Salmonirosea aquatica: one gene and its partner. The protein of the gene in region 2 interacts with the protein of the main gene of each other region in a pairwise test. Links are inferred from orthologs where the notes say so. Each region holds a gene or a part of one and is shown on either strand. Other genes may lie near its edges.

The links.
Region 1: the proteins of priA (region 2) and GBK04_RS07450 interact in binary tests that used the Escherichia coli proteins (3 or more experiments, as listed by UniProt). The link is inferred for Salmonirosea aquatica from one-to-one orthologs.

The regions. Positions count from the first base shown.
Region 1 is NZ_WHLY01000002.1:1,524,072-1,531,939, reverse strand. The notes cover bases 140-2,967. They hold GBK04_RS07450 (single-stranded DNA-binding protein), read right to left. Parts: upstream 1,881-2,967; coding sequence 1,398-1,880; downstream 140-1,397. Other genes in these bases: mutY (A/G-specific adenine glycosylase), read right to left, coding at 2,012-2,967; GBK04_RS07455 (transporter associated domain-containing protein), read right to left, coding at 140-1,204. In the rest of the region: more of GBK04_RS07455, read right to left, coding at 1-139; more of mutY, read right to left, coding at 2,968-3,100; GBK04_RS07440 (HU family DNA-binding protein), read left to right, coding at 3,230-3,562; GBK04_RS07435 (tetratricopeptide repeat protein), read left to right, coding at 3,595-4,443; GBK04_RS07430 (Rne/Rng family ribonuclease), read left to right, coding at 4,815-6,374; GBK04_RS07425 (hydroxymethylglutaryl-CoA lyase-like TIM-barrel protein), read right to left, coding at 6,411-7,259; GBK04_RS07420 (acyl-CoA thioesterase), read left to right, coding at 7,512-7,868. UniProt on the Escherichia coli protein: Plays an important role in DNA replication, recombination and repair. Binds to ssDNA and to an array of partner proteins to recruit them to their sites of action during DNA metabolism. Acts as a sliding platform that migrates on DNA via reptation.
Region 2 is NZ_WHLY01000002.1:1,838,336-1,846,457, forward strand. The notes cover bases 5,041-8,122. They hold priA (replication restart helicase PriA), read right to left. Parts: upstream 7,795-8,122; coding sequence 5,287-7,794; downstream 5,041-5,286. Other genes in these bases: pyk (pyruvate kinase), read right to left, coding at 5,041-5,196; GBK04_RS08775 (DUF2281 domain-containing protein), read left to right, coding at 7,993-8,122. In the rest of the region: GBK04_RS08750 (TonB family protein), read right to left, coding at 1-1,062; GBK04_RS08755 (TonB family protein), read right to left, coding at 1,199-3,034; GBK04_RS08760 (BlaI/MecI/CopY family transcriptional regulator), read right to left, coding at 3,094-3,462; more of pyk, read right to left, coding at 3,760-5,040.

The DNA of each region.
Region 1 (7,868 bases), 310 kb from region 2 along the record:
CGCCCAGCGATTCACTTGCCCGGCGCACGTCCTCAAAATAGTCTGATTCCAGACTCAGGATTTTGCAGAAATCATTGAGGAGTACCTTCCCCTCAAAAATGTAGGTTTTGTCATCCACCTGCGTATAATTCACCTCCTCGGCTTCGTCGTATTCATCGTTGATATCGCCGAATATCTCCTCGATGATGTCTTCCAGCGTGATCAGCCCATTGGTACCTCCATACTCGTCTACCACAATGGCCATGTGCACCCGGCGGTTTTGAAATTCCTGCATCAGATCGTCGAGCCGTTTGCTTTCGGGGATAAAATAAGCCTTTCGCAGAAGCTTCTGCCAGGCGAAGTGCTCATCGCGGTGTAAGTGCGGCAATAGGTCTTTAACATAGAGAATTCCCTCGACGGAATCGAGCGTATCATCGTACACCGGAATCCGGGAATAGCCCGATTTATTGATCTTATCCATCAACTCGTGAAAATCCAGTTCAATGTCTACCGCGGTAATGTTCAGGCGTGGCTGCATGGTTTGGCGGGCGGTCGTTTGGCCGAAGGTAGCCAGTCCGCGCAGCAGATCACGCTCTTCTTCATTTTCAGAATCACTTTCATTTTGCTCAGACCTACCTTTGGCCTCATCAGGCAGCAGAACCCGCCATTTGGTACCAATGGAAGAAAAGACATTCCCCGTGCGGGTCAGAAAAGCCGCTGCTGGTTTTATGAGTGGTGTGGCTTTCCGGGTAAAAGCCAGAGCGTTATGACCTGCATAGTAGCGTACCAGGGCATCTACCCAGAGCCATATCACCAGAGCCAGCACCGGCACCCAGGTATAGGCATTAAGTTCTGGATCTTGCGTTATCTTCCAGGCCAGGTGCGCTGCCAGCAAAAAAGCCAGTAAGGTACTGCCGCGCTGAAAAAGGGATAAAGTAAGTTTTTGGGGAGCACTCAGCATTAATGGTTCGGCTGCACTACGCCGCTCCCACGGGCTTTCGGTGATGGAGATGACCCCATACGCTGCCCGAAGAGCGGAAAGTAACAGGGAAATGAGCAACAACACCCCCAGCAGGATGAACTCTGAAAAGAAAGACTGGCTGGCTACCAGTATGGGTAACTGGGCGATCGGGAGCACATTGCGGAACCGTGGATTGTAGTGCACAAACGGCTCTGGCTCCCGGCACGTTCGGGAAGGATCGTCTTTGTCTGATTTTTCTTTCACGGAATTCTCCAAAGGTGACGGTATAGGGTTTGGGGGAAAGGGTAGGCTGGTGCGAGAGTATGAAATTGTACTTTATTTTCTTTGCGTCAAAATACGGATTAACTGCAATCTTTCTACTGGTTATACAATTTTTTGGTACTTTGATAAAAAACAGAGTCTCAGCCCTACGGCGAGACTCCTGCAAAAAAGTATACTAGAAAGGTAAATCGTCATCGTCGGCGCTGGAGGCCATGGCGGGAGGTACGGGATCGGACGCTCGGGGCGCTGCCTCGCGCGTAGGCTGAGGAGTCGGCCTGGAGGCCGCCGTCGAAGGCTGATCGTTTTCGCCGCTCCCGCCCGTGTTGGAACCACCGAGCAGGGTCATGCTGTTGGCCCGGATTGTGATGCCTGTCCGCTGCTGCCCTTCCTTATCAGTCCAGTTTTCGCTGCGGATGCGGCCCTCGATATAGACAGAATTGCCCTTACGTAGGTATTTCTCGGCGATTTGAGCCAGCCGGTCCCACAGTTCGATGCGATGCCACTCGGTTTGCTCCACGCGCTCGCCGCTCTTGTTGGTATAGGACTCCGAGGTAGCTATGTTGAAACGAGCCACGGTAGATCCGCCCTCAAGGTACCTTACTTCAGGATCACTACCCAGGTTTCCGATCAGAATTACTTTGTTTACACTGCCTGCCATGATAAGTGGTTAAATGGAAAAGTTAAAAATGAATGTCGTGTTATCCGAAAAACTGGAATTCCCGGGCAGAAAAGCGCTTTATCCGCTATTCGCTTTAAGCCCTTTACCCATACATCTACTAAGCAATAAATTTAATTAAAAACTTGCTCTTTTATAAATGTATCGATCAAAATGGGCTTGGGTAAATCGTCGATTTCAGACCATTGATAAAATGAAAAACCTTCCGGTAGTTCATTCTCATCGGCGGCTTCATCCAATACGATGCGCCAAAACCGCACGTGCAGTTTTTGATGACTCAGTAAATGTACATAGGTTTTTTGGGGAAGTTCCACCCGTCCTGCTGCCAACCAGTCGGCAGCAGCCGTTTCTTGAGCGTACAACTCATCTGCCTCATCAATAGGTTCAGGGCTTTCTACCAGAAAAAAATCATAGAGTCCCTGCCAGACATCCTTGGCAGTACGCTGCCGCATGGCCAGTCGTCCGTTTTTTTCCAGAACCAAATAACTCAGGTACCGGTCGCGCACTTTCGCTTTCCTGGCTTTTACGGGCAATCGGGCTTGTGCCCCGTGTTGGAAGGCATAACAATGCTGATTAAAAGGGCACAGGAGGCAATCCGGTGCGACAGGCTGGCATTGGATGGCCCCGAACTCGATCATGGCCTGATTGAAAGTGGCGGGGTCATCGGCCGGGATCAATTGACGGGCTACTGCCGTAAATTCCTTCTTAGCCGGACTACTCAGAATATCGGTCTTGATTCCGAAAATTCGGGCCAGGACCCGGTAAACGTTCCCATCAACCGCCGGAACCGCTTCTCCAAACGCAAAGGAAGCAATGGCAGCCGCCGTGTACTGTCCTATGCCTTTCAATTCCAATAGTTGCGCGTAAGTAGGCGGAAAGTTGCCGCCATACTCGTCGACAACCTGCCGGGCGGTGCGGTGCATATTGCGAGCGCGTGAGTAGTATCCCAATCCCTGCCAGAGGCGGAGTACCTCCTGCTCGTCGGCTCGGGCCAGGTCAAAAACGGTGGGATATTGCTCTACAAACCGCAGGTAATAGGGGAGTCCCTGCACCACGCGGGTCTGTTGCAGGATGATTTCGGACAACCATATTTTGTACGGATCAGTGGTATGCCTCCAGGGCAGATCGCGGTGGTGACGGTGGTACCATCGGATAAGCGTACGGCTAAAATCGGTGGGTGAAAGGACAGTGTTTATAGGCATCTAAAACTTTTACTGGCTGTTTTTTAATGGATTATAAAAAAAAGGACGCAACATGACTTTTAAGTTTTAGTAAAATTACGCTACCTTTGTACTCCCAAAATTCAGAGCGGGAATATTGTAAATAAAACAATATACACTTTAAAGTACATAAGCACAGTGACTAAGGCAGACGTAATCGCACAGATTTCTGAGAAAACAGGTGTTGAAAAGGCTGATGTTCAGCAGACTCTCGAAACTTTCTTCACCGTAGTGAAAGACTCCCTCGCCGATGGTGAGAATCTTTATGTGAGAGGATTTGGTAGCTTCATTAACAAGAAGCGGGCCCGCAAAGTTGCCCGGAACATTTCCAAGGGCGAATCTATGATTATTGACGAACATTTTGTTCCCAGCTTCAAACCCGCCAAGGTGTTTGTTGAACAAGTGAAGACGAGCGATAGCTTGAAATCCGTGGTTGAGAAGTAAGCCTTTTGATAGGTCGCAATTCTGTAAATCGAATGAAAAGGACACTCGTACTGGTATCCATTCTGGCCATTGCTCTGGTGGGTACTTTGTACAGTCTGCCCAAAATCGTGGTGAACACCAAAGATCAGGGCGTAGTCAGTGAACAAAATACGGGAGAGGAAGCGGGTGGAAAGGAATTGGAAGGAAGCGGGGCTGCGGCCACCAGTCATTCCAATGAAACACTGACCGCCGAGCAGCAGCAGGCTATCGATCCGTTGCGGAATGCCTACCAACAGGCCACAGCGGACGGAAAAGCAGCAGCAGCCATTAAGCTCTCGGATGTTTTTGGACAGTACCAGAAGTTTGACAGCGCTGCCTATTACGCCGATCAGGCGGCCCGTTTAAGTCCGGTGGTCGAAAATTACCTTCGGGCGGGCGACCGGTACTATGAAGCCTACGGTTTCGCTACCGATGAAGCCAAAGCCCGGATGCTGGGTGAGAAAACGCGGACGTATTACCAGAAAGCCCTGGATCAGAATCCAGAGCTGCTGGCAGCCAAAGCCAATATGGCGATGACGTACGTTAACACGCCCTCGCCTATGCAGGGAATCATGCTGCTGCGGGAAGTACTAGAGGCAGATCCAACCAACGAACTGGCGCTGTTCAACCTGGGGATTCTTTCGATGCGTTCCAATCAGTATAGCAAAGCGGTGGAGCGTTTCCAGCAGATTTTGCAGAGTCACCCTACCAATACCAAGGCTCAGTTTTATCTGGGTGTGTGCCTGGTGGAACTGGGACGCACCGAAGAGGCCGCCAAGGTACTGGCCGATGTGAAGCAAAAAGAAAAAGATCCCGTGATTCAGGACGCAATCAGCGAACTGGAGAAGCGGATAAATAATTAATTCTGAAAGATAGACCGGGCAGTTGCGCTTCGGCGTACCGGCCCGTTAGTGAATGACAGAACAGTTTGGTCTTTGTTCATTAATCTATTGTTCATCCATTCATTCCATCATTTTAACATTCAAAACTATGCCTTGCGGAAAGAAAAGAAAACGTCATAAGATTGCCACTCACAAAAGAAAGAAGCGTCTGCGGAAAAACAGACATAAGAAGAAGTAAATGAAAGGTTAGACCAGATGAAGTTCTTATCCGGTCTAACCTTTCTGTTTTCTTACCCCTTTCTTTGTACTTCTAGCAATGCATTGCCGGGACCTCCCGGCTTTCGTGTAGAGGTTGAGTTTCAATCCGTAAAGACCATGTATTTGGTTAGACATTGAGTAACGAATTAGTCATCAATTCTACTCAAAAGGGAGAACGTATAGCCCTTTTGCAGGATAAGCGCCTTCTTGAATATCACGTAGAAGAGCCGGATCATAGTTTTACCGTTGGGGATATCTACCTGGGTACGGTAAAAAAACTGGTTTCCGGCCTGAATGCCGCGTTCGTAGACGTAGGATACGAGAAGGACGCCTTTTTACACTACCTGGATTTAGGCCCCAACATCAACTCGCTGAATAAATTCACGAAGGATGTCATCGCTAAACGGGCCAATTCCGGTAAGATCAGTAGTTTTAAGATGGAGCCCGAAATTGAAAAGCAGGGCAAAATCGACAAGGTCCTTGACCGCAATCAGCCCATCCTGGTGCAGATTGTCAAAGAACCTATTTCCACCAAAGGACCTCGCCTCTCGTGCGACATTTCCATCGCCGGCCGCTACATTGTTCTGGTACCTTTTTCAAACTCTGTCAACTTATCCAAAAAAATAACCGATCGGCAGGAACGCAACCGGCTGCAACGCCTGATGTCGTCTATCAAGCCGAATAACTTCGGGATTATTGTGCGCACTGTAGCGCAGGGACACGACGTAGAGGAACTGGACAAGGACCTGCAAACCTGTGTGGAGAAGTGGGAGAATGGCATCAAAGCTCTCCGCGACGCCAAACCGCGCGACCGGGTAATCGGCGAAATGAATCGTGCCTCGTCCATCATCCGGGACATGCTGAACGAATCGTTCGACAGCATTACGGTGGACTCCAAGGATGTGTATGAGGATATTAAGCACTACATCCGTACCATCGCACCCGACAAGGAAAACATCCTACGGCTGCATAATGGCAAGAATAAGGTGTTCGAGCAGTTCGGTCTGGAAAAGCAAATCAAATCGCTCTTTGGCCGTTCGGTAAGCCTGCCGGGTGGGGGGTACCTCATCATCGAACACACCGAAGCCCTGCACGTGATCGATGTCAACAGCGGCAACAAATCCAACAGTCAGGAGGATCAGGAAGCGACGGCGCTCAGCGTGAACGCCGAAGCGGCCAAAGAAATCGCCCGTCAACTTCGTTTGCGCGATATGGGCGGGATCATTGTGGTGGACTTCATTGACATGAAGAAAGCCGAGAATAAGAAGAAAATCTACGAGGTGATGCGGGAGGAAATGAAACCCGAACGCTCCAAGTACACGGTACTTCCCCTCTCCAAGTTTGGCCTGATGCAAATCACCCGGCAGCGCGTGCGCCCCGAGATGAACATCGTGACCCGCGAAACCTGCCCTACCTGCGGTGGTACGGGTACCATTCAGGCGAGTATTCTGGTAACGGATACCATCCTGAGCAATCTCGACTACATGTTGACCAAGCAGAACGAAAGCAATATCAGTATTTCGCTGCATCCATTCCTGTATGCCTATTTCACCAAGGGGCTTATTTCACAGCAAGTGAAATGGTTGTTTCAATACAAAACATGGGTAAATCTGATTAAGGATTCGTCGTTGGGCGTCGTGGAATTCACTTTCCACAACAAGGATGGCGAAGTGATCGAGGTCAATTCCAATTAGAAAGCCATAAGGTGATGGCTTGTCATGCTTTCGGAATTACACAGTTATTTTCCTGAAATACTTCATAGCTTCCCCCAAAACCGCATGGTTGATTGGGGGAAGCTCTTTTTTTTCGACTCCAAATTCCAATAACCGCTCTGTGGGCATATTCCCGACCAGATCGTCCTGCGCCATTGGGCAGCCTCCGTACCCCAGCAGGGCACCGTCGAAGCGGCGGCAGCCGGCAGCGTAGGCAGCTTCGACTTTCTCGTACCAATCGACTGGTGTGGTATGAAAATGCGCTCCAAATTCCAGTTCGGGCCGGGAAAAAATAAGTTCGGTAAACAAAGGATTTATAACTTCGGGACGGGCCAGGCCGACCGTATCCGATAGGGAAAAAATCCCGATGCCCAGTCCGGCTAACTCTTCTACCCAATGCCGCGCAAGTTCGGGACTCCACGGATCGCCATACGGGTTGCCAAATCCCATGGAAATATAAATCACAAGTTTCTTATCGTACTTCTCACAGAGCGTCTGCATGAACTTCACCCGCTCCACCGACTCCGCAATACCCGCGTTGGTATTGCGAAGCTGGAAGGTTTCAGAAATGGAAAAGGGGTACCCCAGATAGGCTATTTCATCAAATTCACAGGCTTGCTGCGCCCCCCGTTCATTGGCCACGATAGCCAGAAGTTTTGTGTTTGTCTGAGAAAGGTCCAGCCCGGCCAGGACGGCGGCCGTATCGCCGACCTGCGGCATGGCCTTGGGCGACACAAAACTACCGAAGTCCAACGTATCGAAACCTACCTTTAGCAGGAGATTAAGGTACCTTGTTTTCTGTTCCGTGGGGATGAAAGGATGGTGCCCCTGCCAGGCATCGCGCGGGCATTCAATGAGTTTGAGCATGGTGGTTCAATTAGGCGGTATCGCCCTGTACTAAGTACGTAGGCTCTCTTTGCAAACGCAAACCCGCTGAAAAACAATTCCTGACCTTTTAGTGGAACATGAAGGTACCCCTTTAAAAAGTATAAAATGGACAGAAGGGCACTTTTTGGTATAGTACGGACTTCACGATCTAGGAGAAAAGGGAAAGTACCCTAGGAAAAACCTGGATTGGAGAATAGTCGTTTTTTGCTGTTAAACCCGAAACACATTCCCTTGGAACCACGTCCTGTAAGTTTGTCCCGAACCACCCTTACTGAATTGATGATACCGTCTTACGCTAACTTTGGCGGAAAAATCCATGGCGGCATCCTGCTGTCGCTCATGGACAAGGTAGCCTACGCCTGCGCGTCCCGCCACGCGGGTACCTACTGCGTCACGGTATCGGTGGATGGTGTGAATTTTCTGCAACCCGTCGAGGTAGGTGACCTGGTATCGCTGCACGCATCGGTCAATTTTGTGGGCCGTACCTCGCTGGATGTAGGTATCCGGGCTGTGTCCGAGAATGTCCGCACGGGCTTGCAGAAGCATACCAACACTTCGTACTTTACTATGGTAGCCAAAGACGATGCA
Region 2 (8,122 bases):
TATTTTAAATCTGCCATCAGAATCCGTTTTTGTAATTAGTTCTGTTCCTTCTACTTCTATCGAAGCTCCTGGAATAGGCATCTGATCATCTCTAACTACCATTCCTTCAATTGTGACCTCCTTATCCGTTATAGCAGCTGTACTTTCATCGGCTTCACTAACCTTCCCCGCCTTCTGTTCGCAGGAAGCGGCCAATAGCGATACAAAGCCAACGAGCAGGGCAACGGCGGCGTACTTGCCCAGCGACCAGTTTGAATTTCGGTTTTTGTACAACATCATGATGCGGTCTTTTAGAAATGACGAGTTAAAAAAGGGATTAGCCAGTGCCGCCATCGGACTTCCTAACGAATACGAAACCATAAACTCGGCGTAGCGGTCGCGGGGTGTGGCGTCCCAGGCGCACACTTCCCGATCAGCAAGGTACTCGTGGACTTGCTGCAATGATTTTTTATACAAAATCAAAACCGGATTGAACCAGAAAACCACCCGAAGTACCTCCACCAAAAGTATGTCCCAGCTATGCCGCTGCCGCACGTGTACCAGCTCGTGACTCAGAATGGTGTCGAAATTCTCGGCATAGTCGGTGCGGTTGATGACGATATAGTTCAGGAATGAGAAGGACCCCAGATGGTCATTCTCCAGCAAGCAGAGGCGGTAGAAGTCCATGTCCAGGTAGGTACCCTGCTGGATAAAAGTCAAAAGCTGGCGAATATGGCGGAACAGGCGGACTGCCATTACCAGCCCCCCCAGCACGTAAACCATCCAAAGAAAGGTACCCCACGGGAACGGCTCAGTGACCGCAGAGGGTAGCGCCATAGCATTTTGCGGCGCTACGATTATGGTTTCAATCGGCTGGGTGGCCATCTCATACACGACCCCTGGTACGGGCGGAGCTACCTCGGGGTAGGGTACCTGAGGCAATATAAATGCCACTCCCAGCGCGCCGAGCAGGTAGACACGGTTGAGCACAAAAAAGGTGTGACGACGCAGCACGAGCCAGTAGCAGCCGTACAGCAGGAGCCAGTACAGGCTCACTTCACCGAAGTAGGTAGCCAGTTCCATAGGTTTAGGGTTGAATGGTCGATGGATAAAAGGTCAAGGACTATACTTTGCCTCTTTCTCAGGGTACCCTCAGTAGATCCATGAGCTTTTTTTACTCGTGCCACGGCTCATAGCCGTGGCACGAGTAGCGGAGGCTTTACTTTTTCTTCATATAAATCTCTATTACTCCGTTGGCCCCTTTTTCACCATAGGCTTTCGTGGCGCTTTCGCCTTTCAAAACATTGACTTTCTGTACATTATCAGGACCAACCTCCTTGATATCGTAGCCTTCTTTTTGCATCACCCCATCAATCACGACTCTTGCCTGGCCTACACCCGTGTAAATCATAGTCGGGCCCTCGGTTGATGGACCATTGAGGGTACCTTGCTCAACAAGTCCAACTTTCTTAGCGCTTTCATTGGCTTTTATTTCCTTAGTATTATCCAATTGAAAAGCAATAGGCAGGTTATACCGCACATTGACAGGCCTTCCGCTTTGCATACCCGGTTCCCACCGCGGCATTTTGGACATAACGCGAACCGATTCCTGGTCGGCCCCAAAGCCCAGTCCTTTCATAATCTGAATATCCTTGATTTCTCCTTCGCTGGTCACTATAAAGGTCAAAAATACCTTCCCTTGTACATTGGCTTTGGCCGCTGCCTCGGGGTACTTGATGTTTTCACCCAGAAATTTGTACATCGCCTGAATCCCACCGGGAAATTCGGGAGCTTTCTCGACTACTGTGAAAATGGGCGAACCGCCGAATGTTGAGGTTTGACCAGTAATTTTCACGGACTGCCCATCTGCCGACGGCGTGGACACCATGTTGCTGGGTTTGTCGCCTTTGGAAGGCATCGTGAGGTCATAGTCTGTATTTTTGTACTTTCCGCTAATACCCATGATTATTTGACCATAGTCAGGGTGGCTCAACGTTAGGGCGCTGCCCGCCGGAACTTTGAGCGAAAACCTTCCGGCTTCATCGGTGATTGCGCCTTTCTTACCCTTACTATCCGTGATGACTGCTCCCCGCAGTGGTTTGTGGTCGGGAGTGTTGACGATACCCGTGATATTGATATCGCCTTTAACCATAGCCTCGCCATTGGCGGAGGTAGGCATTACTTCGCGTTCGCAGGAGGCCACCATCAGCGAGGCAAAGCCCACCAGCAGAGCCACGGCGGCGTACTTGCCCAGTGACCATTTCGAGTTTTTGTTTTTGTAAAGCATAGCGATTCGAGGTTTTAAGAGTTTAGAATTGAAAAATTGGTTGGTCAACATGCTGGCAGGGGCGCCCAAAGCATACGATACCAGAAACTCGGCGTAGCGGTCGCGGTTGTCGGTCTGGGTCTGCTCCTGGACCGCCTGCCGGTCGGCCAGGTACTCGTGAACTTGTTGTATAGTTTTCTTATATATTATCAAAATCGGATTGAACCAGAAAACTACTTGCAGGATTTCTAAAAAAAGAATGTCCCAGCTGTGCCGTTGCCGTACATGAGCTAATTCGTGGCTGAGAATCGTATCGAAATTATGGGCGTAGTCGGCAGGACTAATGAAGATCCACTTCATGAAAGAAAAAGAACCGGTACGGGTCTGGTTATCACCCAGCAAAACCAGGGTATAATGGTCCATCGGAATGCATTCGCCTTCTTGCAGAAATGAATTCAAATGGCGGAAATGCTGGACCAACCGCACCGACATCACCACTACGCCGATGCCATAGACCAGCCAAACCAGGTTTTCCCACGTCAATAGCGAAGGCGATGGGGCTGCTGTGACCACTGAAAACGATACCGCCGAAACCTGGTACACGACGGGCATAGGCGGAGCGGATTCGGGATACTGCACCAGCGGCAACGCAAACGACAGTACCAGCGAACCGAGCAGATAGGTACGGTTCCAGCGCAGGAACGTGTGGTGGCGCAGGAAAAGTGCGTATAAAATGTACAGCGCAATCCAGTACGCGCTGAGTTTGGCAACATAGATGAGTAATTCCATGATCATTTTAAGAGTTTAGTTTTAGGGCATAGGTCGAGCGCCGAGCATCAAAATATCCATTACTCCTTCCCCTTTTTCATGATTTTCATGATCTCATCCAGTTCCTTTTGGTCGAGCGATTCTTCTTTTACGAAGAACGATACCAGCTGCGGCAGGGAATTGTCGAAGTAGTTTTCCATCAACTGCTTCATCTCATAGCGCTTGTACTCGGCCCGGCTGATGAGCGGATAGTACTCGTGGGTTTTGCCGTAAGCCGTGTAGCCCACCACGCCTTTCTTTTCCAGAATGCGGATGATGGTCGAAACGGTATTATAGGCCGGCTTGGGCTCGGGCATTTCGGCTAGTACGTCCTTGACGAAACCTTTACCCATTTGCCACAGGATGAGCATGATCTCTTCCTCGGCGCGGGTTAGTGAGCGAATTTCCATAGGGGTGTATTAATTTAGTAGGTACTGAAATGGTTTACTTTTTCAAAGTTATCACTATTCAGTTAGTTTCAAAACTAAATGATTAGTTTTTTATATAAGTTAGTTGATTAGAAAAAGCAAAAAGCCGCTTTGCGAAACGCAAAGCGGCTTTTTGGCCGAAAAAAATTCTAAGCTTTTCTCAGTTAACCAAAGGCCAAAGCCTCTGGCAATTGAGTACTTTCAGTTTACTTTCTGATAGGTACCCCAGTCGCAAGGTACCTTAGTAAGAAGGTACCTTTTCAACTGCGTGCTAAAAAACTACTCCACCACGCTTAGTTTCAGGGCGTTGGTTTTGCGGTGACGCGAGATGGGCATACTCAGCGTATTGATAAACACATCACCGGAAGCCAGTTCGCCGCGCTCGACGAGGAATTGCTTGATGTCGTCGATCAGGTCATCCGTGGAGGATGTTTCTTCACCTTCGTAAAAGATGGCCTTGGTACCCCAGTAAAGTCCCAGCGTAGTCATCAGGCGACGGTTGGATGTAAAAACCAGCAAGTTGGCTTTGGGGCGGTGGTGCGACAGACGCTGGGCGGTGTAGCCCGAACGCGTAATGCCAATGATAGCTCTTGCGTTGGTGTCCCGGGCCAGGCGGCAGGCACTCATCACCACGTTGTCGTTCAGTTTATCTGCTCCAGGTTTTTCGTTCACGTGGGCGTGGTACTTAAAGTAGATGTCGCCGCTTTTTTCCACCTGCTCGATGGTCTTGGTCATGTTCTCCACGGCTAATACAGGGTACCTGCCCGAGGCAGTTTCGGCGCTGAGCATCACTGCATCGGCACCGTCAAGCACCGAGTTGGCTACGTCGTTGACCTCCGCACGGGTCGGGCGCGGGCTTTCGATCATACTTTCCAGCATCTGGGTAGCCACAATCACCGGCTTGCCCGCCTTGTTGCATTTCTCGACAATCATTTTCTGGATCATAGGTACCTCTTCGGCGGGCAGTTCCACGCCCAGGTCCCCGCGCGCTACCATGATACCGTCCGTAACGGCGATAATTTCGTCGATATTAGTAATGGCCTCAGGCTTCTCGATTTTGGCCACCACACGGGTATCCTTGCCTTTGGACTTGATATAATCCTTTACCTCCTGAATGTCCGAAGCCCGGCGCACGAACGACAGCGCGATCCACTCCACATCGTGTTCCAGCCCGAATTCCAGATCTTCGTAGTCTTTCTCGGTGACGGAAGGCATCGATACCTGCGTGTTGGGTAGGTTGACCCCCTTCTTGGATTTGAGATAACCGCCGTATACTACCTCGGTTATCACATCGCTTTTATCGATGCCTGTCACTTTCACTTCCAGCTTGCCATCATCCATCAGGATGCGGTCGCCAATCTGCACGTCGTTGTACATGCCGTCGTAAGGGGTACTCACTTTTTCGGCCGTACCCAGTACTTCCACATTCGTCAGAATCAGCTTGTGACCCGACGTGATGAGTACCCCGTCTTTTTCAGCCACATTGCCAATACGAATTTTGGGGCCCTGCAAATCCTGCAATACGCACAGATTCAGGCCATACTCATCATTGATTTCCCGAATGCGGTTCAGGCGTTCGAGATGGTCGGCGTGGGTACCATGGGAGAAATTAAGGCGGAACACATTGACTCCGGCATGGGCCAGGGCCAGCAACTGATCTTTACTTTCGGAAGTAGGGCCAACGGTGGCAACAATCTTGGTTTTCTTGGAAGACATTTTTGCTAATTGAATATTGAAAAGGGAAAGTTGAAAATCAGTAGGAGTGACAAAACTTACACAGTAAGCAATTTTCAACTTTCAATTGAATTACATGCTGTCTACATCCACCACGACATTGATATTTTTCAGGGTTTTATCGGTCAAAATATCGGTGACTTTGTCCTGGATGAATGACTTTGCGGCCTTAAAATTAATCTTTTCCCGTTCAAGTTTGATGAGAATCTCAAACAAAAACTGATTTCGGACGCGCTCCACCAGCGGTGGCTCGGGCCCAAGTACCCGACTGGGGCCGAGTTCGGCCAGCAGTTTTTCGGCCAGTTGGGCGGCGGCCCGCTGCGCGGTATCACGGTCGGTATGCTTCACAATCAGCTTGATGAGGCGCGTGAAAGGCGGATAATTATACTGCTCGCGTTCGCTGATCTCAGTATCGTACATCCGCCGGTAATCGTTCTGGATCACCCAGCTCAGAATTTCCTGGGCAGGATTGTGGGTCTGGATCAGCACCTTACCGGGCCGTCCGGCGCGGCGGCCCGCGCGTCCGCTTACCTGCGTCAGCATCTGGAACGCCCGCTCCGAAGCGCGAAACTCCGGAAAATGGATCATGCGGTCGGCGTCGAAGATGCCTACTACGCTCACATTACCAAAATCCAGCCCCTTGCTCACCATTTGGGTACCTACCAGAATGTCGATCTGCTCATTCTCAAAATCCTGAATAATTTGCTGATAGGCGTTTTTGGCGCGGGTCGTGTCCATATCCATGCGCTGCACGCGGGCGTTGGGATAAATTAGGTGCAGTTCATCCTCAATTTTTTCGGTCCCGAAGCCCATCGTCTTCACCTTCGGCGAACCGCAATTGGGACAAGTACGGGGTACCTGCTCCTTGTGCCCGCAGTAATGGCAGCGCAATTCGGCCACCTTCATGTGGTAGGTCAGGCTGACGTCGCAATTGTTACATTCAGCGATCCAGTTGCACTCTTCGCATTGAATATAAGGCGAGTAGCCACGTCGGTTTTGGAAGAGGATCGTCTGTTCGTCGTGTTCGAGATTATACTGCATGTAGTCCAGTAGCACCGACGAGAATTCATTCTTCATCTTACGCTGCTTTTTCTCGAGTTTTATATCGATCAGCAGAAACTCCGGCAAGGCCGCATCGCCGTAGCGTTCAAACATTTCCACCAGCCCGTAGCGCCCCTGTTGGGCGTGGTAGTAGCTTTCCAGCGAAGGGGTAGCCGAGCCGAGCAGTACCTTGCCGTGGTGCATGTAAGCCATCACGACGGCCACATCGCGGGCATGATAGCGCGGCGCGGGATCGAATTGCTTGTAGGAAGTTTCGTGCTCTTCGTCCACGATAATAAGGCCGAGATTGGTAAAGGGCAGAAACACGGCCGAACGTACGCCCACCACGAACTGGAATTTCCCCTCGATGATGCCCTTCCAGACTTCCACCCGCTCATTGTCCGAAAATTTGGAGTGGTAGATACCCATCTTGTCACCAAACACCTTGCGCAGGCGCACCACGATCTGGGTCGTTAGGGCGATTTCAGGTAATAGAAACAGTACCTGCGTGCCGCTTTCGAGGGCCTGCCGGATCATGTGAATGTAGACCTCGGTCTTGCCGCTGCCCGTGATGCCGTGCAGCAACACCACCTCCTTGTCCTGAAAATGCTCCTGAATCTGCCGCACGGCTCCCTGCTGGCTTGCACTCAGTTTGATTTCTACAGTAGGCGTATCGGGAATGTCAGCAAAGCGCGACACGGTAATTTCGAATGGCTCGAATATCCCGTGCTTCATCAGCGTATTTAGGGAGGATGAAAGCGAATTCTCCTCTTGGGTGAAGACCGCCTTATCCAGTCCTTTCTGGTTCAGAGCCGGATTGTTCTGCACAGGCACGAAGCTGAGGTACCTTAAAAGTACCTCCTGCTGTTTGGGCTGTTTTTCCAGTTCTTTCATCAGAACATTCAGCGCCGCTCCTGAAGCGTAGGCGGGAGTGAGCCGCACCTTGCGGGCGATCTTGGGCTTGTACTTTTCCTTGACCTGTTCAAACAGGATGACCGCCCGCTTGCCCACCAACGACTTAATCACCGCGTTGACGTTGGTATCCTCTACCAGCCGGGCGACTTCTTCGTAAGAGAGGGCCTGATGCTTTTTTATTTCTTCCAGCAGACCTACCTCTTCTTCGGTAAGCAGTTCGGCGTAATCGAAGTCGGGATTATACTGTACCTTGGATTGGCTGGTGATTTTCAGGCCCGACGGTAGGGCCACGTTCATGACTTCACCAATGGTACATAGGTAGTACTCGGCCATCCAGCGGAACAGTTCCAGTTGGCTGGCCATCACAAGCGGCTCTTCATCGAGGAGTTCGAGGATGTACTTGGCCTGATAATTAGTGGGTGGTGTGTTATGTAGCTTACCTACTACGGCGGTAATGACGCGGTTTTTGCCAAACTGCACAATCACCCGCGCTCCTACCTTAATCAAACCGTTCATGGCCCGCGAAACCCGATAGGTAAACAATTTCGGGATGGGAACGGGTAGGATCAGGTCCGCAAAAACCGTGGTTTCTTCTTCAAAAGGGAGGGAATTCTGTACGTACATGGGGGGTACTACCTCTGTTTCAGGTCAGGGTGCAAGGTACAAACTTTTGAGTAGATGGTACCTGTTGCACCGGGCACGGAGCTTGCGCTTGCTGCCGACGAGGCCTTTTATTTTCTGGATAAAATTGGATAACTTGCTGTGGATTCAGGGAGTTAGGAGATGAGTCAAAACTGAACAATTTAAACAAGAGCATACGCTATGTATACGGCCATAAAAGGTATTTACGAAAACGGAAAACTCACCCTGCTGGAACCCGCGCCTGATGTGGAGAAAGCAGAGGTGTTGGTGACTTTTTTAGAAGAGACAACACACTCTTTTCGAAAGAAAA